3 regions of the Micromonospora sp. 067-2 genome follow, and region 1 is predicted to be linked to each of the others. Evidence: predicted binding sites of a transcription regulator. Region 1 holds the regulator's gene; each other region holds the start of a gene.
The links. Region 1 encodes HrcA, which represses chaperone genes, less so after heat shock. Its sites were predicted from a motif close to GGTTNGCACNCTCNNNNNGAGNGTGCNAACC; they were not measured.
Positions count from the first base shown of each region.

Region 1 (10,478 bases):
TGAACGCGTCAGAGAGGGTCCTGCCCCTCATGTACGCCAGCGGAGCGACCTCGATCGTCCCCTGGGCCATCAGCTTCGGGATCGTCTCCGGGTCGAGCATCTCGTGCAGCGCGTCGTAGAGCGGCCGCAGGTACGGGTCGATCTTGTCGTTCAGCGTGCCGGGCAGGAACCCCAGCCGCTCACCCGCCTCGACCGCCGGCCGGGTCAGGATGATCCGGTTGACCTGCTTGGCCTGCAACGCCTGGACGGCCTTCGCCATCGCCAGGTAGGTCTTGCCGGTGCCGGCCGGACCGATGCCGAAGACGATGGTGTTCGAGTCGATCGCGTCGACGTACCGCTTCTGCCCGAGCGTCTTGGGACGGATGGTGCGCCCACGCCGGGAGAGGATGTTGAGCGTCAGCACCTCGGCGGGCCGCTCGGCGGTGCCCTGCTCAAGCATGCCGACGGTGCGTTTCACCGCGTCAGTGGTCAGGGTCTCGCCCTTCTCGATGAGTTCTAGCAGCTCACTGAAGACCCGCTCGGTGAGGGCGTTGTCCGCTGGGGCGCCGGTGATGGTGATCTCGTTGCCACGGACGTGCACGTCACTGGTGACCGAGCGTTCGACGAGTCGGAGGATCTCGTCACCCGCGCCGAGCAGATTGACCATGATCTTCGAGTCGGGAACGGTGATCCTGGTCTGCACCCGGGGCGGGCCGGGAGGTGGGGTGCCGGTCATAGGTTGGGCCGAAGGGCCCTGCGCACCTGCTCTCGATCTCGGCGCCGGCCCTGCTGGCACGACGTGCGGACGTTACACCCATCGTATCCGTTCAACACGGCCCGCATCGCGCCCATTTCCGCTGGCCGCGATCAACTCCCGGCCCGGAAGTCGTACCGGTCGAAGGTCTCCTGGTGCCGGGTGAACCGGTACGTCGCCCAGTGCATCCGGACCACCGCGCCGGCCTCGTCCCGGGTCAACCTCAGCAGCTCGCCGGCCTCCCTCCCGGAGACGGTGCGCAGGACGTCCGGACGGTCCGGCAGTGGGGTGAAGACCGCCGGCGGGCGGCCCGCGGGGTCGCCGGCTCCACGCGCCCGCAGGGTGCCGTCGTGCCAGGAGAAGACGTACTCGAAACCCTCGCCCCACCAGCGGCCGAGCACGCCCCGCAGGGGCGCCGGAGCGGGTGGGCCGGGCCGCCACGGCTCGATCTCGGCCGGGTCGTGCGCGACCGCCTCGGTGAGCAACCGGTGCGGCAGGTCGAACAGCTCCGCCGCCGTGCCGGAGGAGCCGAGCACCGCGGCGCCCATCGCTCCCGCCGTGCCCTCGCCACCTCGCCGGCCGTAGACCGCCGCCAGGAATCCCGGCATCGCCCCGTCGTGCCCCACGTGCACCACCCGTTCGCCCTGCGGGACCAGGATCAGCCCGAGCCCGAAGCCGGCACCCCAGAGCGTCTCGTCGGTGGTGGTGACCGGCCAGCGCATCTCGTTCAGGGTGTCGGGGGCGAGTACCGCGCCGGCCGGGTCCAGCGCCGCCGGGTCGGCGAGGAACGCCGCCCAGCGGGCCATGTCGGTCGCGGTGCTCCAGAGCTGGGCGGCCGGGCCGACCGCGCCGAAGTCGGTCGGCGGCTCGGGACGGGCCTCGTCGGAGTACGCGTCGACCAGGAACCCGGTGGCCGCCGCCGGCCCGGGAGTCACGGTGGTGTCGGTCAGCCCCAACGGCGTCAGCACCCGCTCGGCGAGCACCTGCGCCCAGCTACCGCCGCGCAGCCGGCCGACCAGTTGCCCGAGCACGGCCATGCCCAGGTTGGAGTAGTGGAAGCGGCGACCCGGCGGGAGCACCCGTTCGGCCCGGTCCAGCTCGGCCACCAGCTGGTCGGCGTCCGGTGCGCGCAGCGTGTCCCAGACCTCGCCGAACGGCTCGCGTTGCAGGCCGGAGGTGTGTGACAGCAGCCGACGGACGGTCAGCTCGCCGTGCGCCGGCAGGTCCAGGTGCCGGCCCACCGGGTCGTCCAGGTCCAGCAGCCCGTCGTCGCGGCACTGCAGGGTGAGCACCGCGGTGAACGTCTTGGTCACCGAACCGATCCGGAACCGGGTGTACGCGCCCAGCGCGTCGTCGGTGCCGGTGCCGGTGCCGCCCACGGTGTGCTGCCACAGCGGCCGGTCGGCCCGGTGCAGGGCCGCCGACACTGCCGGCACCCGCGCGTCGGCCTGCACCCGACGGACCAGCCGGCCCAGCCGCTCGTCCACCCGTGCGTCGGGCGTCGGCGCAGGACTCACGCGAGGTCCCGGGCGAGCATCGGGCCGAGCGGCGCGCCACCGAGCAGGTGCGCGTGCGCGTGGAACACCTCCTGCCCGCCGTACGCGCCGGTGTTGAACATCAGCCGGAAACCGTCGCCGAGCAACCCCTCGTCGTCGGCCACCGCGGCGGCCGTGGCCAGCACCTCACCGGCCAGCGCCGGGTCACCCTCGGCGAGGGTGGCGACGTCGACGTAGTGCTCCTTGGGGATGATCAGCACGTGTACCGGGGCCTTCGGCTCGATGTCCCGGAAGGCGAGCGTCGTGGCGGTCTCCCGGAGCACGGTGGCCGGGATCTCCCCGGCGACGATGCGGCAGAACAGGCAGTCGGATCCCATCCGGGCAGTGTAGGGACTGACGGGCCGGGGGCGCCTGTGCGCAGCGTGCGCCGCCGGCCTGTCAGCAGGACAGCCGGCTAGGGCAGGATGCCCTGCATGACGGATCGGGCGGTACTGGTGACCGGGGCCTCGCGCGGGATCGGACGGGCGGTGGCGACGGCGTTCGCCGGCGGCGGCGACCGGGTGGCGATCCACCACCGCGACTCGGCGGACGCGGCCGAGGAGCTGCGCGCGCAACTGCCCGGGGCGGGGCACGTGGTGGTCCGCGCCGACCTCACCGACCCGGAGGCCGTACGCGCCATGGTCGACCGGGCCGCCGAGCTGCTGGGCGGGCTGGACGTCCTGGTCAACAACGCCGGGGTGTACGGCGACCGGGACGACCCGCACCCGATCTTCGGTGCCTCCTACGAGCAGTGGCAGCAGCGCTGGCGGCAGGTGCTGGAGACCAACCTGACCGGCGCCGGCAACGTCACCTGGTGCGCCGCCCAGCACATGCGGGAGCGCGGCGGCCGGATCGTCAACGTCTCATCCCGTGGCGCGTTCCGCGGTGAGCCACAACAGCCGGCGTACGGCGCCAGCAAGGCGGGGCTGAACGCCCTGGGTCAGTCCCTGGCCGTGGCACTCGCGCCGTACGGCATCGCGGTGGCCACCGTCGCGCCGGGCTTCGTGGCGACCGACATGACCACCGAGCACCTGCGCGGCGAGAGCGGCGCGGCGATCCGTGCACAGAGCCCGTTCGACCGGGTCGCCCGCCCGGAGGAGATCGCCGCCGCGGTGCACTGGCTGGCCTCACCAGAGGCCGAGTGGGCCTCCGGCACCATCATCGACCTCAACGGCGCCTCCTACCTCCGCAGCTGATCCGGGGATCCGCGGCAAATCACCGGGGCCGAAAGGTGGCCGTCGGTGGGACGGCGGGTAAGTCTTGCCCCCATGGGTGACTCCACGCTGCTGGACCTTTCCGCCGACTACCGGGTGGTCGACGGCCACGACGACGATCCGGTGCTGCTGCGCCCCGACGGCACCCCCGTCGAGACCTGGCGCGAGACCTACCCGTACGACGAGCGGATGGACCGCGACGAGTACGACCACCACAAGCGGCTGCTCCAGATCGAGCTGCTGAAACTCCAGGACTGGATCAAGGAGTCGGGCGAGCGGCTGGTGATCCTCTTCGAGGGTCGGGACGCGGCCGGCAAGGGCGGCACCATCAAACGGTTCATGGAGCACCTCAACCCGCGCGGCGCATCCGTGGTGGCGTTGACCAAGCCCGACGAACGGGAAGCCGGCCAGTGGTACTTCCAGCGTTGGCTCGCGCACCTGCCGGCGGCCGGTGAGATCGTGCTGTTCGACCGGTCCTGGTACAACAGGGCCGGCGTGGAGCGGGTGATGGGTTTCTGCAGCCGTAAGGAGTACCTGGAGTTCCTCCGTCAGGCGCCCGAGCTGGAACGGATGCTGGTGCGCTCCGGCATCCGGCTGGTCAAGTTCTGGTTCTCGGTGTCCCGCGACGAGCAGCGCACCCGTTTCGCGATCCGCCAGGTCGACCCGGTGCGGCAGTGGAAGCTGTCCCCGATGGACATCGCCTCACTGGACCGGTGGGACGAGTACACCGAGGCCAAGGAGGCCATGTTCTTCTGGACCGACACCGCGGACGCACCGTGGACGGTGGTGAAGAGCAACGACAAGAAGCGGGGCCGGATCGAGGCGATCCGGCACGTGCTGCACCGCTTCGACTACACCGACAAGGACCCCGAGGTGGTGGGCACACCCGACCCGCTGATCATCGGCCCAGCCGGCCTGGACCTGAACCCCGAAGAGGAAATAGTCCCAGTCTTCCCCCGCCCGTGACGCCCGAGGAACTACCAGCGGTTCAGTCGGGTGGAGAGCACCGCGAGCGCTGCCACACCGGCGGTGGAGGTGCGGAGCACCGCCGGCCCGAGCCGTACGGGTCGGGCGCCGGCCTCGCGGAACGCGGTCAGCTCGGCGGCGTCGATGCCACCCTCGGGGCCGACCACCAGGACGATCTCACCGGTGGCGGGCAACTCGGCGGTGGTCAGCCGCTCGTCGGCCTCCTCGTGCAGCACGAACCCGGCTGCGGCGCCGGCGATCCGACGCGCCACCGTCGCGGTGGGCTCGTCCGGCGCACCGGCCACCACCGGCAGCCAGGGCCGGCGGGCCTGCTTGGCGGCCTCCCGGGCGGTGGCCACCCACTTCTCCCGGGCCCGTACGCCCCGGTCGCCGCGCCACTGGGTCACCGAGCGGGACGCCGCCCAGGGCACGATCTCGTCGACCCCGGCCTCGGTCATCGCCTGCACGGCCAGCTCACCCCGGTCGCCCTTGGCGATGCCCTGCACGACGACCAGCCGGGGTACGGGCGCGTCGGCGTACCCCCGGGAGGTGACGGTGAGCTCCAGGCTGCCCCGGCCGACGGCGGTGACCACGGCGGCGGCCGTGCCGCCCCGGCCGTCGGCGAGCAGCAGCTCCTCGCCGACCCGTAGCCGTTGCACGGTGGCGGCGTGGTGCCCCTCCGGCCCGTCCAGGGTCAGCGCGTCGGAGGTGGGCAGGGACTCGACCAGGAACAGCGGCGCGGACACGATGATCAGGCTAGCCGCGCCGGTCAGGCGTGGCCGTTGAACGCGTCGCGCATCCGGGAGAAGAAGCCGCCCTGCTTGGTCAGCTCGGCGACCTCCTCGCCACGGGTCTTGGCGAAGTCGCGCAGCATCTTCTCCTGATCCGGGTCGAGCTTGGTCGGAGTCCGGACGTCCAGGTGCACGTAGAGGTCGCCGCGGCCGGTGCCACGCAGGTGCGGCACCCCGCGGGCACGCAGCCGCAGGGTGCTCGCCGGCTGGGTGCCGGCCTTGACGTCGACGGTCTCCTCGCTGTCCAGTGTCTTGATGGTCAGCCGGGTGCCGAGCGCCGCCGCCGTCATCGGCACGGTGACCCGGCAGTGCAGGTCGTCGCCCTTGCGGGAGTACACGTCGTGCGGCCGCTCGTGGATCTCCACGTAGAGGTCACCGGCGGTGCCGCCACCCGGGCCCACCTCACCCTGCTGGGCCAGCCGGATCCGCATGCCGTCCTCGACGCCGGCCGGAATCTTGACGGTCAGCGAGCGGCGGGTGCGGACCCGACCGTCGCCGGCACAGGTGGGGCAGGGGTGCGGGATGGTGGTGCCGTAGCCCTGGCAGACGGTGCACGGCCGGGCGGAGACGACCTGACCGAGGAAGGTGCGCTGCACCGACTGCACCTCGCCCCGGCCGCCGCACGCCTCGCAGGTGGCCAGGTGCGTGCCGGCGGCCGTACCGGCGCCGGAGCAGGTGGTGCAGAGCACGGCGGTGTCGACGGTGATCGGCGCCTCGACGCCGAACGCCGTCTCGTGCAGGTCGAGTTCGAGTCGCAGGATCGCGTCGGCGCCGGGCCGGGTGCGCGGACGCGGGCCACGGGCGCCGCCTGCCGCGCCGCCGAAGAACGCGTCCATGATGTCCTGGAAACCGACGAACGGGCCGGCCCCTCCCGGACCGCCCGGACCGCCGGCGCCGCCGCCACCCGGTGCGAGCGGGTCGCCGCCCAGGTCGACGATCTGCCGCTTCCGGTCGTCGGAGAGGACCTCGTACGCGGCGTTGATGTCCTTGAACTTCTCCTGTGCCTCCGGGTCCGGATTGACGTCCGGGTGGAACTGGCGCGCCAGCTTGCGGTAGGCGCGCTTGATCTCGTCGTCGGAGGCTTCCCGGCTCACACCGAGGATGCCGTAGTAGTCCCTGGCCACTGCGTTCCGTGTCCTCATGTTCGTCTCGCGTTGCGCCGGTCGGCGGCCGCAGCCGGCCGCCGGCCCTGACTGGTCAGTTCTGGGCCAGCAGCTCGCCCACGTAGCGTGCCACGGCGCGCACCGTGGCGATGGTGCCGGGGTAGTCCATCCGGGTGGGCCCCAGCACCCCCAGGCCGCCCACGATCGTGGCGCCCGGGCCGTACCCGGTGCTGACCACCGAGGCGGCGCGCAGGTTGTCGAACTCGTTCTCGTCGCCGATCAGCACCCGGGTCGTGCTCGGTTCGGTCTCGCCGATGAGCTTGAGCAGGACGACCTCCTCCTCCAGCGCCTCGAGGATCGGCCGCAGCGAGCCCTGGAAGTCGAGCAGACCGCCGCGGGTGAGGTTGGCGGTGCCGGCCAGCGCGATCCGCTCCTCGTGCCGCTCGACAAGCGTCTCCAGCAGCACGGTGGCGAGGGTCGTCATCGTCGGCCGCAGCTCGGCCGGGGCCTCTTCCACCAGCACCTGCACCAGCGGCGGCGTGTCGGACAGCCGGGCCCCGGCGAGCTTCTCGTTGACCAGCCGGCGCAGGTCGGTGACGTCGTCGGCGGGCACCGGCCCGGGCAGCTCCACCAGCCGCTGCTCCACCCGCCCGGTGTCGGCGATCATGACCAGCATCAGTCGGGTGGTGGAGATCGGCACCAGCTCCAGGTGCCGGACCGAGGAGCGGGCGAGGCTCGGGTACTGCACGACGGCCACCTGGCGGGTCAGCTGCGCGAGCAGCCGCACGGTGCGGTGCACCACGTCGTCGAGGTCGACCGCGCCGACCAGGAAGCGCTCGATGGCCCGGCGCTCGGCCGGGCTGAGCGGCTTGACCCGGGACAGTCGATCCACGAAGAGCCGGTAGCCGCGGTCGGTGGGCACCCGACCGGCACTGGTGTGCGGCTGCCGGATGTAGCCCTCCTCCTCCAGCACGGCCATGTCGTTGCGGACCGTGGCCGAGGAGACACCGAGCTGGTGCCGCTCGACGAGCGCCTTGCTGCCGACGGGCTCCTGGGTGGAGACGTAGTCCTCGACGATGGCGCGGAGCACGGCGAGCTTCCGGTCGTCGAGACCCATCCTCCGCACCTCCTGTCGCACGTCGGCCGCCGACCACGGTGGGGTCGGCGGGCCGTCCTGGCACTCGACTGTAACGAGTGCCAGTCTACGTCGGCGTACCCGCCGGCGCGATGATCAAGGTTGTCGCTGTCCGTTCAGCCGGGCCGGCCCGGCGGTGTCGCTCTGGTGCGGCGTTGCCACGGGCCCTTACCGTGACATCCATGACTGAACCACCTCGCCCTCCCGGTTCGGGAGACCCTGGCGCCTTTCCGTCGGACCCGACCTCGGCGCCGACGCCTCCGGGCGCCCCGTACGAGCCGCCCACCGCACCACTGTCCGGGGCATCCGACCCGGGCGGCTATCCCCCGGCCGGTGGCTATCCGCCGCCCACCGGTGACCAACCGCCGTCGGGCGGCTACCCTCCGGCTGGTGGCTACCCACCGCCCGGCGGCCACTCCCCTGGCGGGTATCCGACCGGCGGTGCCTACGGCCCGTCCGGTGGTGGCTTCGCCAACAACGAGGACAAGACCTGGGCGCTGGTCGCGCACTTCGGCGGCGCCGCCGGAATGATCGTCAGTGGCGGCGTGCTCGGCTGGATCGGCCCCCTGGTGGCGCTGCTGGCCCGGGGCAACCAGTCCCCGACGGTCCGGGCGCACGCCGTCTCGGCGCTCAACTTCCAGCTCATCTGGTCGATCGTCGGCCTGGTCGGCTGGGTGCTGTCCTGCATCCTGATCGGCTTCATCGGAGTCGGGGCGGCCATCATCCTCGGTGCCGTGTTCGGCATCATCGCCGGGATCAAGGCCAACGAGGGCGCCCCTTACCGCTACCCGCTGTCCGTCAACCTCATCAAGTGACCCGGGTCGGCCGCTCCCCCGGCCGGCCCGGCGCACCGCCCGAGCCGAGCCGGGGGCGGCGGGCCGCTCAGGGCAGCAGGTCGCGGACCACGGCGTCGGCGAGGAGCCGGCCGCGCAGGGTGAGCACCGCCCGGCCGGCAGCGTACTGCGGGGCGGCCAGCAGGCCGTCGGCCAGCGCACGCTCGGCGCCGGCCCGGCCGGTGGCGTCGAGCACCGCCAGCGGCAGCCCACTGGCGAGCCGCAGGCGGAGCATGACGTCCTCCATGTGCGCCTCGTCGACCGTGAGCACCTCCCGCGCCAGGCCGGGCGACGCGCCACCGGCCAGCCGCTGCGCGTACGCCGACGGGTGCTTGACGTTCCACCAGCGCACCCCGCCGACATGGCTGTGCGCCCCCGGGCCGAGGCCCCACCAGTCCGCGCCGGTCCAGTAGAGCAGGTTGTGTCGGCACCTGGCCTCGTCGGTGCGCGCCCAGTTGGAGACCTCGTACCAGGACAGGCCGGCCGCGTCGAGGGCGGCCTCCGCGGCCAGGTAGCGGTCCGCCGCGACGTCGTCACTGGGGTACGGCAGCTCGCCGCGACGCATCCGGGCGGCCAGCCGGGTGCCGTCCTCCACGATCAGGGCGTACGCGCTGACGTGGTCCACCCCGGCGGCCACCACCTGCTCCAGCGAGGCGGCGAAGTCCTCGGCCCGCTCCCCGGGAGCGCCGTAGATCAGATCCAGGTTGACGTGCTCGAACCCGGCGTCGCGCGCCTCCAGGGCTGCGGCGGTGGCCCGCCCGGGGCTGTGCCTGCGGTCGAGGATCGCCAGCACGCCCGGTGCGGCGGACTGCATGCCCAGCGAGATCCGGGTGTAGCCGGCGGCCCGCAGCAGCTTCAGCGATTCCGGGGTGACCGATTCCGGGTTGGCCTCGGTGGTCACCTCGGCGTCGGCGGCCAGCCCCCAGGTGCGGTCGATGCCGTCGAGGATGCGGGCCAGGTCGTCGGCCGGGAGCAGGGTGGGCGTGCCACCGCCGACGAAGACCGTGTCGACCCGGGGCGGTGGGGTGTCGCCGAGGACCCGGGCGGCGAGTGCCAGCTCGGCGAGCACGGTGTCGGCGTACCCCTCGCGGCTGGCGCCCCCGCCCAGCTCGCTCGCCGTGTACGTGTTGAAGTCGCAGTAGCCGCAGCGGCTGGCGCAGAAGGGCACGTGCACGTACACGCCGAAGCCGCGCTGGCCGACCGCCGCGGTGGCGGCGGGGGGCAGCGATCCGTCGACGGGGACGGTCTCACCATCTGGAAGGACGCCGGGCATGGCCACTAGTGTGCCCGGCATGACCTCTCCCGACGTTCTCGTGCGGGTCGCCACGGCCCGCGGGGTGACCACCCTCACCCTGGACAGCCCGCACAACCGCAACGCGCTCTCCAGCAGCCTGATGACCCAGCTGCTGGCCGGGCTGGCCGACGCGGTCGCCGACGAGGCGGTCCGGGTGATCGTGCTCGACCACACCGGCCCGGTCTTCTGCTCCGGCGCGGACCTGAAGGAGACCGCGGCGGCGTACGCCAGCGGGACGGTGCCGGCCGCGGTGCTCGGCGATGTGCTGGCCGCGCTCTGGGAGTGCCCGAAGCCGGTGCTGGCGCGGGTGGCCGGTCCGGCACGGGCCGGCGGGCTGGGCCTGATCGCCGCCGCCGATCTGGCGGTCTGCGCCGAGGAGGCGACGTTCGCCTTCACCGAGGTGCGGATCGGGGTGATCCCGGCGGTGATCTCGGCGACCGTGCTCCCTCGGCTGCACCCCCGCGCCGCCGCCGAGCTGTATCTGACCGGGGACACCTTCGACGGCCGGCGGGCCGCCGAGATCGGTCTGGTCACCGCCGCCGTACCGGCCGACGAGCTGGACGCGGCGGTCAGCCGGTACTGCGACTCGCTGGTGCGCGGCGCACCCGGAGCGCTGGCTGGCGCGAAGGAACTGCTGCGCCGACCGGGCACCGCCGAGTTGCGCGGCGAGCTGGCCCGGCTGTCCGCCCTGTCGATCGGCTTCTTCCTCTCCGACGAGGGGCGGGAGGGCGTGGCGGCGTTCCGGGACAAAAGACTGACTCGATGGGTGGCCGCTCTGGACGGGGGTCACTCCGATCATGCCGGCTAGGTCGGCGACGGCTGGTCGGCGACGGCTGGTCGGCGACGGCTGGTCGTGGCAGGGGTGGTCGCGGCA
Region 1 covers NZ_JAJPWB010000004.1:566,497-576,974, forward strand. The annotation lists gene ACLJN9_RS12420 (PhoH family protein) at 1-715, opposite strand, end outside; gene ACLJN9_RS12425 (serine hydrolase domain-containing protein) at 847-2,250, opposite strand; gene ACLJN9_RS12430 (histidine triad nucleotide-binding protein) at 2,247-2,606, opposite strand; gene ACLJN9_RS12435 (SDR family NAD(P)-dependent oxidoreductase) at 2,703-3,464, shown strand; gene ppk2 (polyphosphate kinase 2) at 3,537-4,448, shown strand; gene ACLJN9_RS12445 (16S rRNA (uracil(1498)-N(3))-methyltransferase) at 4,460-5,194, opposite strand; gene dnaJ (molecular chaperone DnaJ) at 5,218-6,363, opposite strand; gene hrcA (heat-inducible transcriptional repressor HrcA) at 6,437-7,459, opposite strand; gene ACLJN9_RS12460 (DUF4870 domain-containing protein) at 7,660-8,292, shown strand; gene hemW (radical SAM family heme chaperone HemW) at 8,360-9,583, opposite strand; gene ACLJN9_RS12470 (enoyl-CoA hydratase-related protein) at 9,603-10,412, shown strand.

Region 2 (10,478 bases), on a different contig from region 1:
ACCGACACGATCACCCCGGTCAAGCCCACCGGCATCGCCAAGTCGCTCAACATCGGCGACCCGGCCGCCGGCCTCTACGCGCTGGAGGCGGTCCGACGCACCGACGGGTGGATGGAGTACGCCGACGACGACGAGATCCGCGCCGGCATCCGGCAGTTGGCCCGTACCACAGGCGTCTTCGCCGAGACCGCCGGTGGGGTGACCGTGGCGGTGCTGCGCAAGCTGGTCGAATCCGGTCGTCTCGACTCGGCGGCCGAGACCGTCGTGTTCAACACCGGCGAAGGCCTGAAGACCATCGACGCGGTGGCCGGCCAGGTCGGCCCGACCCACCACATCAAGCCCTCGCTGCGCGCCGCCCGCGACGCCGGGCTCCTCGGCTGAAGCGCCCCACCAGCCACGATGGACCCGACCGGGTGGGGGAGCGGGGATCGCCCGGACGGGGGATCGGGCCGATCCGCCGGGTAACTGGCTTTTCGCTGTGAGTGTGGAAAACCCGCCGGTATGGACTTGACGACAGGAACCGGACGGCGCAAGATGCTCCGTGCGGGAGGGCATTTCGCCGAAGACTTTTGAAGTTCTTACGACCCAACGCCGGAGGCGTTGTGCGAGTGCCCCTCCCGACCACGTTCGATCGGGCCAGCGGATTAATTCGCTGGCCCGATCGCTTTTCCGAGGTGCAGGCTCGACGGCATGAGCATCACCATCGCGGCGTTCGACGGCACCGACCGTGCCACGGTCGACCAGGCGTACCGGATCGGCGCGGCCGCCAACGACGCCGACGTGCCCGACTTCCCGCCGTTCTGCCGTCGGCGCTTCGACGCGTCGTTCCACACGCCGATGCCCGGCACCGAGACGCTGCGGGCGCTGGCCTGGCTGGACGGCTCGCCGGCCGGTTACCTCGAGCTGGAGCTGCCACAGCTCGACAACACCGACAACGCCACCGTCGAGCTGGTGGTGCATCCCGAGCTGCGGCGGCGGGGCGTCGGCCGGGCGCTGCACGAGCACGCGTTACGCCTGCTGCGCGAGCACGGACGCAAGCGGGTCGTCGCGATGACCGTCTCGGCGCTGCCCGGCGGGCCCGCCCGAACGGCAGCGGGCGACGCGTTCGCCGCCGCGACCGGAGCGCACTCCGCGCTGCCCGAGGTGCGTCGCCGGCTGGAGGTCGGCAGCATCGACCGGATGGCGCTGAGGGCCGCGCTGGCCGAGGCGCACGCCCTGGCCGAGGGCTACCAGTCGGTCCGCTGGCAGGGCGCCACCCCGCAGGAGTACGTGGCGGACGTCGCCTACCTGGACGGCCGGCTGCTCATGGACGCACCCATGGGAGACGTGCAGTGGGAACCGGAGCAGGTCGACGCCGAGCGGGTCCGCGGCACCGAACGCGCGCTGGACGCCCGGGGTCGGCGGCGCTACCACCTCGGGGTGCGGCACGAGGCGTCCGGCCGGCTCGTCGCCTGGACGCTGCTGGACGTGGGCGCCTCCGCCGACTGGCACGCGTTCCAGCAGATCACCATCGTCGACCCGGACCACCGCGGGCACCGGCTCGGCCTGCTCGCCAAGATTGAGAACCTGCACCACCTGCTCACCCACGAGCAGGGGGTACGCGTCATCGACACCTTCAACGCTGCCAGCAACAGCTACATGGTGGCGATCAACGAGCGGCTCGGCTTCCGCCCGGTGGACTCCTGGAACAACTGGCAGCTCACCCTCTGACCCGGCCCGTCACCCGTCGGGCCCGCGCAGCCGCGCCGCCAGCTCGCGGACTGCTTCCTGCACGTCGTCGTCGGGGTTGAACGCGTGTCCCCGCACCGGGGGCGGCACGGTGTCGTCGGGTGGGATGAGCAGCCCTTTGGGGTCGCGTACCCGTCGGTCCACCCCGGCCGCCGGGTCGTCGGGCCCGATCGGCGTCGGGTGGAAGATCGGTCCGCCGATCGGGTCGGTGTACCGCCAGAGGTTGATCCACCGCCAGGACAGCGCGTCGCCCACCTCGCGCAGCATGTCGTCGTTGACATAGGCGGGGAACACCCGGGCGTACCCGCTCCCGAGTGGAGATCCGTAGGTGAGCAGCGAGACCCGCTGCTGCCATGCATGTGGCAGCTGGAGCACGGTTGCTGCCGCCAGCACACTGCCGTGGCTCTGCCCGGACAGCACCACCCCGTTCCCGCCGGCGGTGAGTTGCCCGATCCGTCGGGTCAGCTCGGGTACGGCCCGCTCGGCGTAGCAGGGCGGAGCGAGCGGGTGCGCGGCCCGCGGCCAGAAGGTCGCCAGGTCCCAGAGCACCTCTACCAGCCGGATCGCTCGGGAGCGGTAGGCGAACAACCCTGCCGCGGCGAGGAACAGGGCGAACATACCGATCAGCAGGGCGCCCAGGTCGGTCACGAAGATCACCGGACGGGAGAGCGGCTGGCCGCCGATCTCGAGGGCGACGGCACCGGGTCCGCGGCCGGTCACCGAGAGCCCCGCCGCGGTCAGGGTCAGCAACGCCACCAGGGCGTACGCGGTCGCCAGCAGAGGCCCGAGTCGGTACGTCAGCCGGGCCCGCACGATCGCGTCCCGGACCGCCCGGACCCGTTCCGGCGGCACGAGGGGCGCCTCAGGGAACTCCCGCCGGACCAGCTCCTCGGCTGAACGCCGGCGGCGCACCCGATCGATCCGTCGTGCGACGACCGCCCCTCCGATCACCACGAGGACCGCCAGTGAGAAGCCGAGGGTCGCCCAGCGATAGGCGACCGGCGGCGACAGCGGTGGTGCCCCGGGCGGCAGTGGCCGGGCCGGTGTCGGGCTGGAGCCCCGGTCCAGGTACTCGGCCAGCGCGTAGGTGAACCCGGAGGAGTAGGCCACTGCCAGACCGATCGCGATCGACGCCAGCACCGGTGCGCCGATCCCGCTCAACAGGGTGCGTGGGCCCGGCAGCCGGCGGCGTTGCACCAGGGCCACGACTCCCAGCGCCGCGAGCAGCACCACCTGCCCGGCGAAGAGCCCGGCGACCAGCATCCCGTATCCGGGCAGTGTCCCCTCGGCCGACCACGGCGGCCGGGGCGTCAGTGCGTAACCCAGGGTCAACGTGGTGAGCCCGACCCCCGCCCACCACGCCACCCGTACGTTGGCACCGCCTGCTCCGCGACGCTCGATCGCCGGTCGGCACAGCATTGCGGCCGCGCCGACGAGGACCACCACGTTCGCGGCCAACAGCAGCCAGCCGGGCGGTGCGGCGTCGTGCGGGGCCAGGACCAGCAACAACGCGGTGTTCAGTGTGCCCAGTGCCACCGCCACGTGGAGCGAACGGAGCCGGTGCAGCAGTGAGCGGGCATCCCAGAAGGCAGGGGTGTCGAGCCGCTCCGCGCCCACCCCGGGTCGGTCGACGCTGTCTTCGGGAAGCTGTCGGGTCCGGCTGCCGAGCCGCCAGATCACGGTGATCGTGATGATCGGCAGCACGGCCAGCAGAGCGAGTCGCTGGCCCGGTGGAACGCCGCCCATCCAGGAGAACTCCCGGCGCCCCTCAAGGCACCTCGGGTACGCCGCGCACTGCCACGCGATCAGGTCGAGGGAAACCCCGACGGTGGAGAGGACGTACATCGCGGTCATCGTCGCGGCCAGTAGGCGGCACACCGCCCGCGCGGCGGCACCGTCGCGACCGGGGACTGGCAGCATCCACACCGCGATGTTGCTGAGCATGAACGGCAGGAGCAGGACCAGGGAGAACGTCCGTGTCGCGGTGCCGCCGGTGAGCCGGCTCCAGCGGTACGCCTCCAGCGTCGTCCCGTGCGGGCCCTCCGGTTCGCCGACGCCGGGGCGGGGTCGGTAGAAGCCGGCGTCCTCGTCTCCCGCGACGCGTACCACCGCCGGTTGGTCGAGGATCGCCTCCGGGCCCTTGTCGGCCACACCGTGCACCCGGATCTCGATGATCCCCACCCGCGGTCCTTTCCTGTCCCGAGCCCGGCGGATACCCGCCGCCGTGACGACCAATCCCGTGCCGAGCTGACGGGTATCGGCGCTACTGCTTCTCCACGGGGCTCAGGCATGATGGCGGGCATGACGGAGACCCCGCAGCCCCTGTACGACAGGCACGCCGACACCCTCAACCGTGCGCTGACCGCGATCACGGAGCGGGGCTACTGGTCCGCCTATCCCGAGTCCCCCAGCCCCCGCATCTACGGCGAGACCGCGGCCGCCGACGGCAGGGCCGCCTTCGAGGCGTACCTGGGCGGCGACTTCCCCCTCGACCAGCCGGGCACCGGCGAGCGGGTCGCCACCGAGACGAGCCCGTTCGGGGTCCCGCTGGCGGTGCGCTACCCGCATGCGGGCGCCCACCAGCTGGTCAGCGCCGCCCTGGCCGCGCTGCCGACCTGGCGCGACGCCGGCCCGCAGGCCCGGGTGGGGGTCTGTCTGGAAATCCTCGACCGGCTGCACAAGAACATCTTCGAGCTGGCCAACGCGGTGCAGTTCACCAGCGGTCAGGCGTTCGTGATGGCCTTCCAGGCCGGCGGCGCACACGCGCTGGACCGGGCGCTGGAAGCGTTGGCCTACGCGTACGCCGAGATGACCCGGCACCCGGCGACGGCCGGTTGGGAGAAGTCCGCCGGCAAGGGCGACCCGCTGCGGATGACCAAGACGTTCCACGTGGTGCCCCGCGGGGTGGCGCTGGTCATCGGCTGCAACACCTTCCCGACGTGGAACTCGTACCCCGGGCTGTTCGCCTCGCTCGTGACCGGTAACCCGGTGATCGTCAAGCCGCACCCGCGCGCGGTGCTGCCGCTGGCCATCACGGTGAAGTACGCCCGGGAGGTGCTCGCCGAGGCCGGCTTCGACCCGAACCTGATCACGCTGGCGGCCGAGGCGCCCGGCGAGAAGCTGGCCAGCGACCTGGCCCTGCACCGGTCGGTGAAGATCGTCGACTTCACCGGCTCCACCGAGTACGGCGACTGGCTGGAGACGCACGCCCGGCAGGCGGCGGTCTACACCGAGAAGGCCGGGCTGAACACGGTGGTGATCGACTCCACCGACGACTTCGCCGGCATGTGCCGCAACCTCGGCTTCACGCTGACCCTGTACAGCGGCCAGATGTGCACCACCTCGCAGAACATCCTCATCCCGGCCGGTGGCATCGAGACCGACCAGGGGCACCGGAGCTTCGACGAGGTGGCCGGCGGGATCGCCGCGGCGGTCGGCAAGCTGACCGCCGACCCGGCCCGGGGCGTCGAGTTGACCGGCGCCATCGTCAACGACGGGGTGCTGGAGCGGCTGGCCGAGGTGACCAAGGTCGGTGAGCCGGTGCTGGAGTCGCGGGCCGTGACGCACCCGACGTACGCGGACGCGGTGGTGCGTACGCCGACGATCGTGAAGTTGGGTGCGGGCGACACGGAGACGTACGGCCGGGAGTGGTTCGGGCCGATCTCGTTCGCCATCGCCACCGACTCCACGGCCCACAGCCTGGAGCTGCTGCGCCGGACGGTCGGCGAGAAGGGCGCGCTCACCGCGGGGGTGTACTCCACCGACGAGTCGGTGCTGGACGCGACCGAGGCGGTGGCGGTCGAGGTCGGGGTCCACCTGTCCTGCAACCTGACCGGCGGGGTCTTCGTGAACCAGTCGGCGGCCTTCTCCGACTTCCACGGAAGCGGCGCCAACGCGGCGGCCAATTCGGCGCTGACCGACGGGGCGTACGTGGCTAACCGGTTCCGGATCGTGCAGTCTCGGCGTCCGGTCTGATCGTCGGCTGCGGTGGGAATTTCCGGGGCAGCCCGCCCCGCTCCGGGCGGTCAGGCTTGATCCCTGCTCGGGGCGGGCTGCCCCGGAAACCCCATTTTGGCCACTCTGGTCGGCAGCCGCCGGGTCGTGGGCGGTGGATCACCGGGGTTCCGCCTCGGGTCGGGTTTTCCGCCAGCGGGGTGGGTCAGGCTCTGCGGCGCATCTGGAGTTCGGTCAGGGCGGGGACGGTGGGGTGCGGGACGCGTACCCCGGTGTCGGTGAAGCCCAGCCGCTGGTAGGCCCGGCAGGCGCGGTCGTTGCCGACCACCACCTCCAGCAGCAGTTCCGGCCGACCGCAGGCCAGCGACCAGGCGGCCACCTCGTCGATCAGTTCGCCGAGCAGCCCGGTGCCCCGCCGGGCGGGCGTGACGTAGACCGCGTAGATCACGGTCAGCCCCGCCTCTCTCGGCGCGACCGTGCCCCCGGCGTGCCCGACGAACCGACCGCCGGGATCCGCCACGAACTGGGCGGTCTCCCTGCCGCGCGAGGTGTACGCCACCCGGGCGGCGTACTCGGCGTGCGGACGGGCGGCCGCGTCGGCGATGGTCTCCAGGAAGGCCAGTGGGGCGTCGGCGAGCATCTCGAGCCGGAGCGCGCGCATCCGGGCCGCGTCCGCCGGGCGTATCCGCCGGATCGGAACATGTGGCGCCGGATCCACCGCGGTATGAGAGCTGTCGCGACGGCCTGTTGCGCCGTGACCGCTGCCGTCGGCCCGGCTGGGCGCGCTGTTCATGCCGCATACCTATCACAGCGATGGCCGCCGATTCCGCAGGCCCCGTCACGGACCTGGAATTTGCCCGGTTTGTGATCGTGCGCGACCGTCACTCCTCGTGTAGCGTGCGATTTCGATCACCTGATTGCAGCGGTCGTCATCGATCGCCGCGGTGGTGGTCCGAGGGTGCTCGGCCGTGCCGCGCGCCCGGGTAGGGACGCCGCGCAGAGTGAGGAAGTGCACCGTGGCACAGGGCACCGTGAAGTGGTTCAACGCCGAGAAGGGCTACGGCTTCATCGCCGTCGACGGCGGTCAGGACGTGTTCGTCCACTTCTCCGCGATCGAGATGGACGGCTACAAGGCGTTGGACGACGGTCAGCGGGTGGAGTTCGAGATCGCCCAGGGCCAGAAGGGTCCCCAGGCGGAACGGGTACGCGTCGTCGCCTGAGTGGGCCGCCGGTGAACCCCCGCCGACCCGGGGCTGCGCTGCGCGGCGAGACCCTGGAAGATCGTGAACCGTTCCAGCCGTCGCTGAGGAGGGTTCATGTCTGACCAGCCGCCCCCGGCCGCCCCGCCACCGGGCCAGCCTGACCCATCCGGCCCGCCGCCCGGCTGGGACCCGACCGTGCCGCCCGCCTCGGTGCCGCCTTCCGGCGCGCCGCCGCAGGGCTGGGTGTTTCCGCCCACCGGTGGCTATCCGGCCGGGCCCGACCCGTACGGCGCAGCGCCCTGGTATCCGGGGCCGCCAACGGCCGGGGGGTATCCGGGACACCCGCCGGCCGGGTGGTACCCGCCCGGCCTCGACCCGGCCGACCGGCTGGTCACCCCTCCCGGCGTCGGGCTCAGCGGCTGGTTCGACCGGTGCCTCGGCGCGGTGCGACGCGGCTGGCGCCTGCTGCTGCCCATCCTGCTGCTCACCCAGGTGCTACCGGCGGCGGTGCTCTCGGTGCTCCAACTAGGGCTGGACCCGACCGCGCAGTGGGAGGCGACCGCCGAGCCCGACGCGCTGCCCGACACCTTCCTCGCCGACCTCGGCGCCCTGCTGCTGGTGCTCGTCGGCGGCAGCCTGCTGATCGGGCTGGTGCAGGCCGTGGGCTGGGCGGCCGGCACCTGGGTCATCACCCGCCAGGCGGCCGGCGAGCCGGTGAGCCTGGGTGACGCGCTGCGCCACGGGCTGCGCCGGGCCCTCGGTCTCTGGGGCTGGTCGTTGTTGATCGGTCTGATCGTCGGCGTGGGTGTCTGCTTCTGCGTCCTGCCCGGCATCTACCTGGCCTTCGCGCTCAGCATGGCCGGGCCGGTCTACCTGTTCGAGCGGCACAACCCGATCGGTCGGTCGTTCCGGATGTTCCACGACCGGTTGGGGCTGCTGCTCGGTCGGGTGGCGCTGGTGGGGACGGTGGTGATCGTCGTCAGCCTGGTGGCCGTCGTGCTGGAGGGGATCGGCAGTGCCCCGTTCGGCGCCGACCCGCTCGCCAACCCGGGTTCCGCGATCGGCGTGGTGCTGGTGATCGCGATCGGCGCGGTGCTGGCGCTGCCCGCCCATCTCGCGCAACTGGTGGGGCTGGTGGTGACGTACGCCGAGCAGCGGGCTCATGAGGGGCCGGTGAACAGCGCCGGACTGGTCGCGGAACTCGGCTGACGACGGCGTTCGTGCTTGCACTCGGCAGGGGAGAGTGCTAAACAAGGTATTGGCACTCGCGGTATGCGAGTGCCAATGGTCGGGACGGTGGGGCCAGGTTGCACCGGCGTGGAGACGCCGGGGCGGCACATGGCCGGTCGTCGCGGGCTATCCGGCCCGGCCGAAGGACGTCGTCGTCGCCAGGTGGCGACGTCCCAAGGTGCGTACACCAGGCGGCCCATCCGGGGCACACATCTCGGGTGGCCCGTGAGTGTCCAGGAGGACAACGCCGTATGGCCAAGATGATCGCGTTCGACGAAGAGGCGCGCCGCGGCCTCGAGCGGGGCATGAACCAGCTCGCTGACGCCGTAAAGGTGACCCTCGGCCCCAAGGGCCGCAACGTCGTGCTCGAGAAGAAGTGGGGAGCCCCCACCATCACCAACGATGGTGTGAGCATCGCCAAGGAGATCGAGCTCGAGGACCCGTACGAGAAGATCGGCGCTGAGCTGGTCAAGGAGGTCGCCAAGAAGACCGACGACGTTGCCGGTGACGGCACGACGACGGCGACCGTCCTGGCCCAGGCACTCGTTCGCGAGGGCCTGCGCAACGTGGCCGCCGGCGCCAACCCGATGGCCCTGAAGCGGGGCATCGAGGCCGCGGTCGCGAGCGTCTCGGAGGAGCTGTCCAAGCTCGCCAAGGACGTCGAGACCAAGGAGCAGATCGCCTCCACCGCCTCCATCTCTGCTGGTGACAGCACCGTCGGCGAGATCATCGCCGAGGCGATGGACAAGGTCGGCAAGGAAGGCGTCATCACCGTCGAGGAGAGCAACACCTTCGGCCTGGAGCTTGAGCTCACCGAGGGTATGCGCTTCGACAAGGGCTACATCTCGGCCTACTTCATGACCGACCCGGAGCGCATGGAGGCCGTCTTCGACGACCCCTACCTCCTGATCGTCAACAGCAAGATCTCGTCGGTCAAGGACCTGCTCCCGATCCTGGAGAAGGTCATGCAGTCGGGCAAGCCGCTGCTGATCATCTCCGAGGACATCGAGGGCGAGGCTCTGGCCACCCTGGTCGTCAACAAGGTCCGGGGCACCTTCAAGTCCGTCGCCGTGAAGGCGCCGGGCTTCGGTGACCGCCGCAAGGCCATGCTCGCCGACATCGCCATCCTCACCGGTGGTCAGGTCATCAGCGAGGAGGTCGGCCTCAAGCTGGACGCCGTCGCCCTCGACATGCTGGGCCGCGCCCGCAAGGTCGTGGTGACCAAGGACGAGACGACCATCGTCGACGGTGCCGGTGACGCCGACCAGATCCAGGGTCGGGTCAACCAGATCCGGGCCGAGATCGACAAGAGCGACTCCGACTACGACCGCGAGAAGCTGCAGGAGCGGCTGGCCAAGCTGGCCGGCGGCGTTGCGGTGATCAAGGTTGGCGCGGCCACCGAGGTCGAGCTCAAGGAGCGCAAGCACCGCATCGAGGACGCCGTTCGCAACGCGAAGGCGGCCGTCGAGGAGGGCATCGTCCCGGGTGGTGGCGTCGCGCTGGTGCAGGCCGGCAAGACCGCCTTCGACAAGCTGGACCTGGTCGGCGACGAGGCGACCGGTGCCAACATCGTCAAGGTCGCGCTGGACGCCCCGCTGCGGCAGATCGCCGTCAACGCCGGCCTCGAGGGTGGCGTCGTGGTGGAGAAGGTCCGCAACATCGAGGCGGGCCACGGCCTCAACGCCGCCAACGGCGAGTACGTGGACCTGCTGGCCGCGGGCATCATCGACCCGGCCAAGGTGACGCGTTCGGCACTGCAGAACGCCGCTTCCATCGCGGCGCTCTTCCTCACCACCGAGGCCGTTGTCGCGGACAAGCCGGAGAAGACCCCGGCTGCCCCGGCTGGCCCGGGTGGCGGGGACATGGACTTCTGAGTCCAGTTCCGACACCGAACGGGGTGGGCCGCTGACGCGGTCCGCCCCGTTCGTCGTTCAGGTGGGCAGCGGGCGCTGGTTGCGCCGCTTGTGCGCCCGGTCGTACGGCGGGGGCAGTTGGATGGGCGCGTCCACCATCTCCTGTGACTCCTCGACCACCGCCTCGCCCTCGCCGGCCATCTCGGCCAACTGCTCGGCGTCGCCGTAGTCGAGCCGGTGCAACGGCGGTTGGCCGGGGAGTTCGCCGACCGGCTTCCAGGTCACGGGCGGGCTGTCCTCGGTCTGGTCGTCATCCGTGGTCATGCTGCCTCCTCTACCGAAACGGTAGGGGGCATCGATGCCCCACGCGGGCGAATGGATCGAAGTCCTGTTTGCCCCACTATCGCGTCGACAGGGTCCGTCGGTAGAGGAAGAAGACCCGCTCGATCCGGGCTCCCGCGCTGCCCGAATAGAACGACACCGGCCCCACCCAGCCGATCTGCGCCCGGTC
Region 2 covers NZ_JAJPWB010000012.1:227,031-237,508, reverse strand. The annotation lists gene thrC (threonine synthase) at 1-381, shown strand, start outside; gene ACLJN9_RS27615 (GNAT family N-acetyltransferase) at 691-1,710, shown strand; gene ACLJN9_RS27610 (hypothetical protein) at 1,720-3,909, opposite strand; gene paaN (phenylacetic acid degradation protein PaaN) at 4,030-5,703, shown strand; gene ACLJN9_RS27600 (GNAT family N-acetyltransferase) at 5,888-6,343, opposite strand; gene ACLJN9_RS27595 (cold-shock protein) at 6,699-6,902, shown strand; gene ACLJN9_RS27590 (hypothetical protein) at 6,999-8,093, shown strand; gene groL (chaperonin GroEL) at 8,366-9,988, shown strand; gene ACLJN9_RS27580 (hypothetical protein) at 10,046-10,291, opposite strand; gene ACLJN9_RS27575 (GNAT family N-acetyltransferase) at 10,368-10,478, opposite strand, start outside.
Region 2: the regulator HrcA is predicted to act here: its motif matches at 8,141-8,171, upstream of groL (chaperonin GroEL).

Region 3 (10,478 bases), on a different contig from region 1:
CCGGAGCGGAGCGGTCCGGGCGTCCGTCAGCGCCACCAGATCCGCCGCGGCCAGTTCGAGTTGAAGGCCGCGTCGGCCGGCGGAGACAAAGATCGTCGGCAGGTCCAGTGCCGAGTCGTCCAGGACGGTGGGCAGCCGACGACGCTGCCCGAGCGGACTGATCCCGCCGCGTACGTAGCCGGTGGCCCGCTCGGCGACCGCCCGATCGGCCAGCGTCGCCCTCTTACCGCCGACCGCCGCCGCGAGCGCCTTGAGGTCGAGCTCGCCGCTCACCGGAACGACCGCCACGGTGAGGGCGCCGTCGACCTCGGTCACCAGCGACTTGAAGACGCGCCCCGGTGCCACACCGAGCGCCTCCGCCACCAACGCGCCGTAGTTCGGCGCGTCCGCCGCCACCCGGTAGGGGTGGGTGCGATGCGCGATGCCGCGCCTTCCCAGCAGTGCCGTCGCCGGAGTGCCCTGTCCCGCCACGGCAACGAACCTAGTCGACCGGCTGGCAGATCAACACGGTCGGCGCCCCGGCGACGCGAGTGAGGACCAGGCTCGCCGCCGCCTCGCCGGCCAGCCGCAGGTCCCGCCGAAGCTGCTCCGGGGTGAGCGCCGAGCCGCGCTTGAGGATCTCCACCCGGCCGACCCGGCGATCCCGCAGCAGCGCCCGAAGGCGCTTCAGCGAGAACGGCAGCACGTCGGTGATCTCCAGGCAGCGCCCGTACGGGGTGCGGGTCGGGCTGTCGGCGTAGAGGTAGGCGATGCTCGGGTCACCGAGGGTGGCGTCCAGCTCGCCGGACAGCTCGGCGACGAGGTGCGCGCGGACCACGGCCGGGTCCGGGTCGTACAGGTAGCGGCGGGGCGGCCCGACCGGGGCCTCGGTGGCACCCGAGCCGGTCAGCTGGTGACACCGGCCGCCCGGCCGGTGAAGGGTCGCGCGGCGCGGCACCTCGGCAAGGTCGCCGCACCAGAGCGCCGCCTCGACCAGGTCGCCGTCCACGCCGACCCACTCCGCCTCCGCGCCGGCCGGAATGAGGGCGTGGTCCAGGCCCGGCGCCACCTTCACCACCGTGCGCGGCACCCGCTCGGCCAGCCCCGTGACGAAGTCCCACGGCGGTGAGTAGGCGCGCGGGTCGAAGATCCGCCGCCCGGTGCCGGTGGTGCGACGGGCGGGGTCGCAGAAGACACCGTCGACCCGGGACACGTCGAACGCGGTGGCATCCCCGCACTCGACCGTGAACAACTCCGCCAGCCCCGCCGCCGTGGCGTTGGCGGCGGCCATCGTGGCGGTCACCGGGTCGGCCTCCACCCCGTACACCCGGATGCCGGCGCGGGCGGCGGCCAGTGCGTCGGCGCCGAGGCCGCACCCGAGGTCGGCCAGGGTGCGCACGCCGGCCGCGTGCAGCCGGGCGGCCCGACGGTCGGCGACCACCCGGCGGGTGGCCTGCTCCAGGCCGGGGCGGGTGAGGAACATCCCGGCGGCGGCCGGGCCGAACTTGCCGACCGCGCGGTGGCGCAGCTCGGCCTGGGTCAGTGCCGCCGCGGCCAGCGGCGGCGGCACGCCGGTCGCGCGCAGCGCCGACGCCGCGGCCAGCGGGTCACCGCCGGCCAGCCCGGCCGCCGCCGCGAGTGCGGCCGACCCCTCGGGGGTACGCAGCGCCGCCAGCTGATCGAGATCCACCCGGCCATTCTCCCGATCGACCCTCGAATCTCCGCTGGCGGGGCGCGACGCGCTGGCACTCTCCTTGACGGAGTGCTAGCCACGGAATAACCTGCGATTAGCACTCTCACCATGAGGGTGCCAGCTCCCGGGTCTCGCGACCCGGGTGCGCAACGCCAGGCGGACCGGCACCCGCGACGACGGTCCCGCCCGGTGGCATGAGGCAGATTGACGCTGGTCGGCCCCGCTGACCAGCAACGAAACCAGTACCCCAGGAGGGTATGCCCGTGACTACCGCGACCAAGGTTGCGATCAAGCCGCTCGAGGACCGCATCGTGGTCCAGGCGAACGAGGCTGAGACCACCACGGCGTCGGGCATCGTGATCCCCGACACCGCCAAGGAGAAGCCGCAGGAGGGCACTGTCCTCGCTGTCGGCCCGGGGCGCGTCGACGACAACGGCAACCGGGTTCCGGTTGACGTCAAGGTCGGCGACACCGTCCTCTACTCGAAGTACGGCGGCACCGAGGTCAAGTACGCCGGCGAGGAGTACCTGGTGCTCTCCGCCCGCGACGTCCTCGCGGTCATCGAGAAGTAAGCAACCGATCAGTGTCATTGCCCCGGTCCGGCTCGCCGGGCCGGGGCAGTGGCGCTTCGAAGGGACATTCATGGCGAAGATCCTGAGCTTCTCGGACGACGCCCGACACCTGCTGGAGCACGGTGTCAACGCCCTCGCGGACGTGGTCAAGGTCACCCTCGGCCCGCGCGGGCGCAACGTCGTCCTGGACAAGAAATTCGGTGCGCCGACGATCACCAACGATGGTGTGACCATCGCCAAGGAGATCGAGCTCACCAACCCCTACGAGAACCTCGGCGCGCAGCTGGTCAAGGAGGTGGCGACCAAGACCAACGACGTCGCCGGCGACGGGACCACCACCGCGACCGTGCTGGCCCAGGCGATGGTCCGCGAGGGCCTGCGCAACGTCACCGCCGGGACCAACCCGGCCGGCCTCAAGCGGGGCATCGACGCGGCAGCCACCAAGATCTCCGAGGCGCTGCTCGGCCGCGCCGCCGAGGTCACCGGCAAGGAGTCGATCGCGAACGTGGCGACGATCTCCGCACAGGACTCCACCATCGGCGAGCTGATCGCCGAGGCGATGGAGCGGGTCGGCCGCGACGGTGTCATCACCGTCGAGGAGGGCTCCGCGCTCACCACCGAGCTGGACGTGACCGAGGGTCTCCAGTTCGACAAGGGCTTCATCTCGCCGAACTTCGTCACCGACCTGGAGAGCCAGGAGTCCGTCCTCGAGGACGCGTACATCCTGGTCACCACCCAGAAGATCTCGGCGATCGAGGAGCTGCTGCCGCTGCTGGAGAAGGTCCTCCAGAACAGCAAGCCGCTGCTGATCATCGCCGAGGACGTGGACGGCCAGGCGCTGTCCACCCTGGTGGTCAACTCGCTGCGCAAGACCCTCAAGGTCTGCGCCGTGAAGGCTCCCGGCTTCGGTGACCGGCGTAAGGCGATGCTCCAGGACATCGCGATCTCCACGGGCGCCGAGCTGGTCGCTCCGGAGCTGGGCTACAAGATCGACCAGGTTGGCCTGGAGGTGCTCGGCACCGCCCGGCGCGTCGTGGTCGACAAGGAGAACACCACGATCGTCGACGGCGGGGGCCAGTCCTCCGACGTTGCCGACCGGGTGGCCCAGATCCGCAAGGAGATCGAGGCCTCCGACTCCGACTGGGACCGGGAGAAGCTGGCCGAGCGGCTGGCGAAGCTCTCCGGCGGCATCGCCGTGATCAAGGTGGGCGCGGCGACCGAGGTCGAGATGAAGGAGCGCAAGCACCGCATCGAGGACGCCATCGCGGCGACCAAGGCTGCGGTCGAGGAGGGCACCGTGCCCGGCGGCGGCGCCGCCCTGGTGCAGATCCTCTCGGTGCTCGACGACGACCTGGGCTTCACCGGTGACGAGAAGGTCGGCGTCTCGGTCGTGCGCAAGGCGCTGGTCGAGCCGCTGCGCTGGATCGCGCAGAACGCCGGCCACGACGGATACGTCGTGGTCCAGAAGGTCGCCGCCAAGGAGTGGGGCAACGGCCTCAACGCCGCCACCGGCGAGTACGTCGACCTGGTCAAGGCCGGCATCATCGACCCGGTGAAGGTGACCCGCAACGCGGTCACCAACGCCGCCTCGATCGCCGGCCTGCTGCTGACCACGGAGACCCTCATCGTGGAGAAGCCGGAGCAGGCCGAGCCGGCCGCCGCCGGTGGGCACGGCCACGGTCACGGCCACCAGCACGGCCCGGGTTTCTGACCCGGTAGCGGTACCGATCCGGGGCACACCGTCGTACGGCGGTGTGCCCCGGCCCGTTCCCCCGGGTATTACCGAGCGCTGACACCGTTGGCGGCCGGACAAGTTGATCGCGCACACTGGGCCGATGAGCACCACGTCGCGGCGCTACGCCGCGCTGGCCGGAGTCACCGCCGCCGCCGTCGCGATCGGGATCGCGGAACCCGTGGCGGTGCTGACCGGTCCCCGGTCGGCGCCGCTGGTCGCGGTCGGCGGTGTTGTCGTCGACGCCGTTCCGGAATCGCTGAAGCAGTTCGCCATCGACCTCTTCGGCACCGCCGACAAGATCGCCCTGCTGGTCGGCACGGCCCTGTTGCTGGGCGCGTTCGCCGCTCTGTTCGGGGTGCTGTCCGTACGCCGGTTGGCCCTCGGCCTGGCCGGCATCGGGGCGTTCGCCGCCGTCGGCGTGGTCGCCGCGCTGACCCGTGCCGGCGCGGACGCCGCCGACGCACTGCCGTCGCTGGTCGGGGGCAGTCTCGGTGCCCTCGTGCTCTGGATGCTCATCGCCGGCCCGTTGGAGCTGGACCCGTGGCCGTGGTCTCCGCCCACCCCGACCACGTCCCCCGCGGGCGCACCGGTGTCGCCGGCCGGCCCCGTGCCGTCGGACAGCCTGCCCGTGCCGGTGACCCCCGCGGCGCCGCCGGAGCCGGCCGTGCTCGGCACGGCGGCGCCGGCTGTGGGGGTCGACCCGGAGTCGCGGCGGAGATTCCTCACCGGCGCCGGGGTGTTGCTCGGTACGGCCACCGTGGCCGGACTCGGCGGCCGCTGGCTGGCCGGACGGCGCGGTGTGTCCGCCGCCCGGGAGGCGATCCGGCTGCCCGCGCCGGTCGCCCCCGCGCCGGCCCTGCCGGCGGGCGCCGACCTGTCGGTGGCCCAGCTCGCGCCGTACGTCACACCGAACTTCGGGTTCTACCGGATCGACACGGCGTTGGTGGTGCCGCAGGTGGACCCGGCGACGTGGCGGCTGCGGATCCACGGTCGGGTCGGTACCGAGCGCACCTACAGCTACGCCGACCTGCTGGCCCGGCCGATGGTCGAGCGGTACGTCACGCTGGCGTGCGTCTCCAACGAGGTGGGCGGTGACCTGATCGGCAACGCCCGCTGGCTCGGTGTGCCCCTGCGTGAGCTGCTGGACGAGGTTCAACCGGAGGAGGACGCCGACCAGGTCGTCGGCCGGTCGGTCGATGGCTGGACCTGTGGCACTCCCACCGCCGCGCTGCGCGACGGGCGGGACGCGCTGCTCGCGGTCGGCATGAACGGCGAGCCGTTGCCGGTCGAGCACGGATTCCCGGTCCGGATGGTGGTGCCCGGCCTCTACGGCTACGTGTCGGCGTGCAAGTGGGTGACCGAGCTGGAGCTGACCCGGTTCGCCGACTTCGACGCGTACTGGGTGCCACGCGGCTGGTCAGCCCAGGGGCCGATCAAGACCCAGTCGCGGATCGACGCGCCACGGTCGCGCAACCGGCTGACCACCGGCCCGGTGACGGTTGCCGGGGTGGCCTGGGCGCAGCACCGGGGCATTCGCGGGGTCCAGGTGCGCGTCGACGGCGGCCCCTGGCAGCAGGCGGAGTTGGCCCCGACGGTGTCGGTGGACACCTGGGTGCAGTGGTCGTGGCGCTGGGACGCCACGCCGGGGGAGCACAAGCTCCAGGTCCGGGCGACCGACGCGACCGGCGAGACCCAGACCGAGCGCACGCAGGACGTCGCTCCGGACGGCGCCACCGGCTGGCACACGGTCACCGTCACCGTCCGCTGACCCGCACCCTGCGCGTCCGGCCGTTGGTCCGAGCAGCCTCCCCGGGCCGGGCCTGTCGTGCGGGCCGGGCCTGTCGTGCGGGTCGGGCCTGTCCTGCGGGTCGGGTCTGTCGTGCGGGTCGGGCCTGTCGTGCGGGTCGGGCCTGTCGTGCGGGCGCCGGCCGAAACGATGGCCCCAGCGGTGCCGCGTGCAAGCGCCTCCCGGCCCATCCGAAGGGCGACATCGCCCGCGCTGTCGAGATCTTGGACAGTTGACGTCAGGCGCGGACGGTAAGTGTCCAAGATTGCGTCCAGCTGTGCGCGGGGGTGCGGACAGACGAAGAACCGCGCCCTTCGGGGGCGCGGTTCTCGGCTTTGGCGTGGGAGGTGGTGCGCCAGTCAGGCGACGTTGCGCTGGGCCGGGACGGTCGACTTGTGCGGATGGCCCAGTCGGGCTTCCAGCCGCGTCACGTCGACCCGGGCCTGCCGGCGGTCCGCCAGGTCCTCCCAGCCGACGGCGAGCAGTCGTAGCCGCTCCGCCTCGCTGAAGCCACCCCAGACGCCGTACGGCTCGCGGACCGACAGCGCGTGCGCGGCACACTCGGCACGGACGGGGCAGGCGCGGCAGACCGCCTTGGCGGAGGATTCCCGCCGCAGCCGGGAGGAGCCCCGTTCGCCGTCGGGGTGGAAGAACTGGGCGCTGTCCCGCCCTCGGCAGGCACCGAGACGCTGCCAGTCCCAGAGATCGACGATGGGTCCGGGCAGTCTGCGTACGTTCGACATCAGCACCCCTCCTCCCGCGCGGCACCGCGAGATCCTTGTGGCCGGCTTCCGGGCGGCGGGCCGCGCAGGCGCACCGTTCCCGGCCTGGACTTCCCGGTACCCGTGCTGTCCCCGACTCACACTTCTGTGATCGAGAAGGCCTGGCGACTTGCGGCTTTTGCCCCATCTGTCGGAAAAGTTCGAAGGATTGCCGGGAACCTCCTCCCCAGCCCACCCCGCCATGGTCTGCTCGTCAGCGGAGAGGAGACCACAGTGCGTACCGTTCTTGTGTGCGTTCGGACACCACTCGCGGCCCAGCACCTGGCTTCCGCAGCCGCGCGGCTGGGGTTGTCCGCGATCGTTCGTACCGCCGTCTCCGATCCCGAGGTGATGCTGCGGTTGGCCGAGCGACCGGCCGACGTGGTGCTGGCCGACACCGCCCTCACCCGACCGGACAGCGCCGGCTTCGTGCGCCGGGTGCTGGCCCGCGCACCGCAGGCCGCGGTGCTGCTGCTCGGCGCGGAGGAGTCCGAGGCCGCGGCGGCCACCATCAGTGCCGGTGCCCGGGGCCTCATCCAGAACGCCGACCACGACCTGACCAGCGCGGTGGCCAAGGCGCTGCTGCTGCTCAGCGCGCCCGGTCGGGCCAACCGGCAACGGGCCACCGACCCGGCCCGGGACACGGCGGCGGTCGGCGGTTCCGCCCGCCCCGCGCCGTCGCTGCGCGGCGCCGCCGAGCCGGGCTGGGCCGCCGCGCCCGGTGAGGGGCCGGCGGGCGTGCCGTCCGTGCCGGTGCAGCGTGGCGACGACGAAGCCGAGTCGGCGAACGGCGAGTCGGCGAGCGACCAGGGCGACGCGACGCGCCCCGCTCCGGCCGCCCGGCCCGCCCGGGCGTCGATCGGGCTCACCGAGCGGGAGCTCCAGGTGTTGCTGGGCATGGCCGAGGGCAAGAGCAACGCGGAGATCGGTCGGGAGCTCTTCGTCTCGGAGGACACCGTCAAGACCCACGCCCGCCGGCTGTTCCGCAAGCTCGGCGCCCGCGACCGCGCCCACGCCGTGGCCGCCGGCTTCCGCGCCGGCCTGGTCGCCTGACCAACCTCGGGTGGTGGCTTCCCCGACCGGGGAGGCCACCACCTCCGTGTCACCACAGATCTGGATCGTGACAACGAAGTCGCGCCGAGTGTGCCGGCTGGGCGGGTCTCACTCCCCGGAGGTTGGGGTGCCCGGTTCGTCCTCGGTGCCCTCGGTCAGGGTGTCGTGCACCCCATCGGCGTAGCCGCGGGCATAGTCCCAGGTGACGTAGTGGTCCGGGTCCGGGTCGTAGGCGGGCTCGTGCACCCGGGGGCGACCCGAGTTGAGCAGGTGCCGCAGGTTGCCCCGGAGCAGGTCCCAGTCGAAGTAGTGGGGCTCCCGGCAGTCCTCGCACTCGATCACCAGCCCGCGGACCCCGATCGGGGCCAGCAGCGCCTGATAGATCTCCAGGTCGGCGAGGTCTTCCAGCACGTCCTGCCGCTCGACGTCGGTCAGCGGATCCGGCGTCGCGTCGTCGCCCGGGTCGTCCAGCCCCGCGGTCGGATCGGCCGGGTCGCCGTTGAACGGGTCGATGGGCTCGTCGTGCACCCCCTCACCGTAGACCCAACGCGGCGGGGACGTCCGCCCCCGGCCCCGCGCCGGGCCGGCCCGCCACGACAGGGGTCGCCCAGCTCACTGGGTACGATGGGGGCGACGCGCGGCCGATCTGGCGCGCTCCGGTGCCTGCCCGCGCCACCTCGCTGACGCCCGTCCCAGCAGCTCAGGGGAGCAATCGTGGAAAATTCGCCCAGCACCGATCTTCCGACCGGCGTGGACCAGAGCGAGCTGGGCGGTCACCTGCCCGAGCTGCCGGCCGGCTCGGCCCGGGTGATTCCGCTCGGCCTGACCTTCGACGATGTGCTGCTGCAGCCTGCTGAGTCCGACGTCGCGCCGAGCGACGTGGTCACCGCCACCCGGTTGACCAAGGCGATCGAGATCGCCATCCCGCTGGTCTCCAGCGCGATGGACACGGTCACCGAGGCCCGGATGGCCATCGCGATGGCCCGCAACGGCGGCATCGGCGTCCTGCACCGCAACCTCTCGATCGAGGACCAGGCGCAGCAGGTCGACCTGGTCAAGCGCTCCGAGTCGGGCATGATCACCAACCCGGTGACCTGTTCGCCCGAGGACACGGTGCGCGACGTCGACCGGCTCTGCGCGAAGTTCCGGATCTCCGGGCTCCCGGTCACCGACGCCGACGGCGCCCTGGTCGGGATCATCACCAACCGCGACATGCGGTTCGTCTCCGACCCGGCCACCCCGGTCCACGAGATCATGACCAAACTGCCCCTGATCACCGCGCCGGTCGGGGTGAGCAAGGCCGACGCGCTCGACCTGCTGCGCAAGCACAAGGTTGAGAAGCTGCCGCTCGTGGACGCCGGCGGTCGGCTGCGCGGGTTGATCACCGTGAAGGACTTCACCAAGAGCGAGCAGTTCCCGCTGGCGACGAAGGACGACTCCGGCCGTCTGCGGGTGGCGGCCGCCATCGGCTTCGGTGAGGAGTCCTACAAGCGGGCCCGGACCCTGGTCGACGCCGGCGTCGACGTCATCGTCGCGGACGTGGCGCACGGGCACAGCAGGGCCATCGTCGAGATGATCCAGCGCCTCAAGCGGGAGACCGACGTCCAGGTGATCGGGGGCAACTCGGCCACCTACGCCGGAGCCCGCGCGCTCGCCGAGGCCGGCGCGGACGCCGTGAAGGTGGGGGTCGGCCCCGGCTCGATCTGCACCACCCGGGTCGTCGCCGGGGTCGGCGTACCGCAGATCACGGCCATCATGGAGGCGGCCCGGGCCTGCCGGCCGCTCGGGGTGCCGGTGATCGGCGACGGTGGCATGCAGTACTCGGGGGACATCGCCAAGGCCCTCGTCGCCGGCGCCGACTCGGTGATGCTGGGAAGCCTCCTCGCCGGTTGCGAGGAGAGCCCGGGCGAGCTGATCTTCATCAACGGCAAGCAGTACAAGTCCTACCGGGGGATGGGGTCGCTGGGCGCCATGCAGAGTCGGGGCGTGCAGAAGTCCTACTCGAAGGACCGCTACTTCCAGGACGACGGGACCTCCGACGACAAGCTGATCGCCGAGGGGATCGAGGGGCAGGTCCCCTACCGCGGCACGCTCTCGGCCGTCGCCCACCAGCTCGTCGGTGGGCTGCGCCAGGGGATGTTCTACAGTGGCGCCTCCACCATCACCGAGCTGCACGAGCGGGGTCAGCTGATCCGGATCACGGCGGCGGGGCTCAAGGAGAGCCACCCGCACGATGTGCAGATGATCGTCGAGGCGCCCAACTACCACTCCCGCTGACCATCCCCCAACAACCTGGAGTCCCCCATGCGTGACGTGGTCGAGATCGGGCTGGGCAAGACCGCGCAGCGCGGCTACCACCTGGACGACATCGCCATCGTGCCGAGCCGCCGGACGCGGGACGTCGACGACGTCTCCACCGCCTGGCAGCTCGACGCGTACCCGTTCGGCATCCCGTGCGTCGGGCACCCCTCGGACGCCACGATGAGCCCGTCGTCGGCGGTGCGGCTGGGCCAGCTCGGCGGCCTCGGTGTGCTCAACGTCGAGGGGCTGTGGACCCGCTACGAGAACCCGACCAAGGTGCTGGAGGAGTTGGCCGGCCTCGACGAGGACGCCCGCGCCACCAAGCGGCTCCAGGAGGTGTACGCCGAGCCGATCCGTCCCGACCTGATCGCCGAGCGGGTCCGTGAGCTGCGCGCCGGTGGCGGCACGGTGGCGGTGCGGGTCTCCCCGCAGCACACCCTGGCGCTGGCCCCGGTGATCCTGGACGCGGGGGTGGACATCCTGGTGATCCAGGGCACCATCGTCTCGGCCGAGCACGTCTCGACCACCGACGAGCCCCTGAACCTCAAGGAGTTCATCGCCGACCTGGACCTGCCGGTGATCGTCGGCGGCTGCACCG
Region 3 covers NZ_JAJPWB010000005.1:509,655-520,132, reverse strand. The annotation lists gene ybaK (Cys-tRNA(Pro) deacylase) at 1-471, opposite strand, end outside; gene ACLJN9_RS15165 (THUMP-like domain-containing protein) at 482-1,669, opposite strand; gene groES (co-chaperone GroES) at 1,930-2,244, shown strand; gene groL (chaperonin GroEL) at 2,315-3,955, shown strand; gene ACLJN9_RS15150 (molybdopterin-dependent oxidoreductase) at 4,080-5,747, shown strand; gene ACLJN9_RS15145 (WhiB family transcriptional regulator) at 6,125-6,508, opposite strand; gene ACLJN9_RS15140 (response regulator transcription factor) at 6,761-7,579, shown strand; gene ACLJN9_RS15135 (DUF5319 domain-containing protein) at 7,688-8,107, opposite strand; gene guaB (IMP dehydrogenase) at 8,294-9,856, shown strand; gene ACLJN9_RS15125 (GuaB3 family IMP dehydrogenase-related protein) at 9,884-10,478, shown strand, end outside.
Region 3: the regulator HrcA is predicted to act here: its motif matches at 1,765-1,795, upstream of groES (co-chaperone GroES).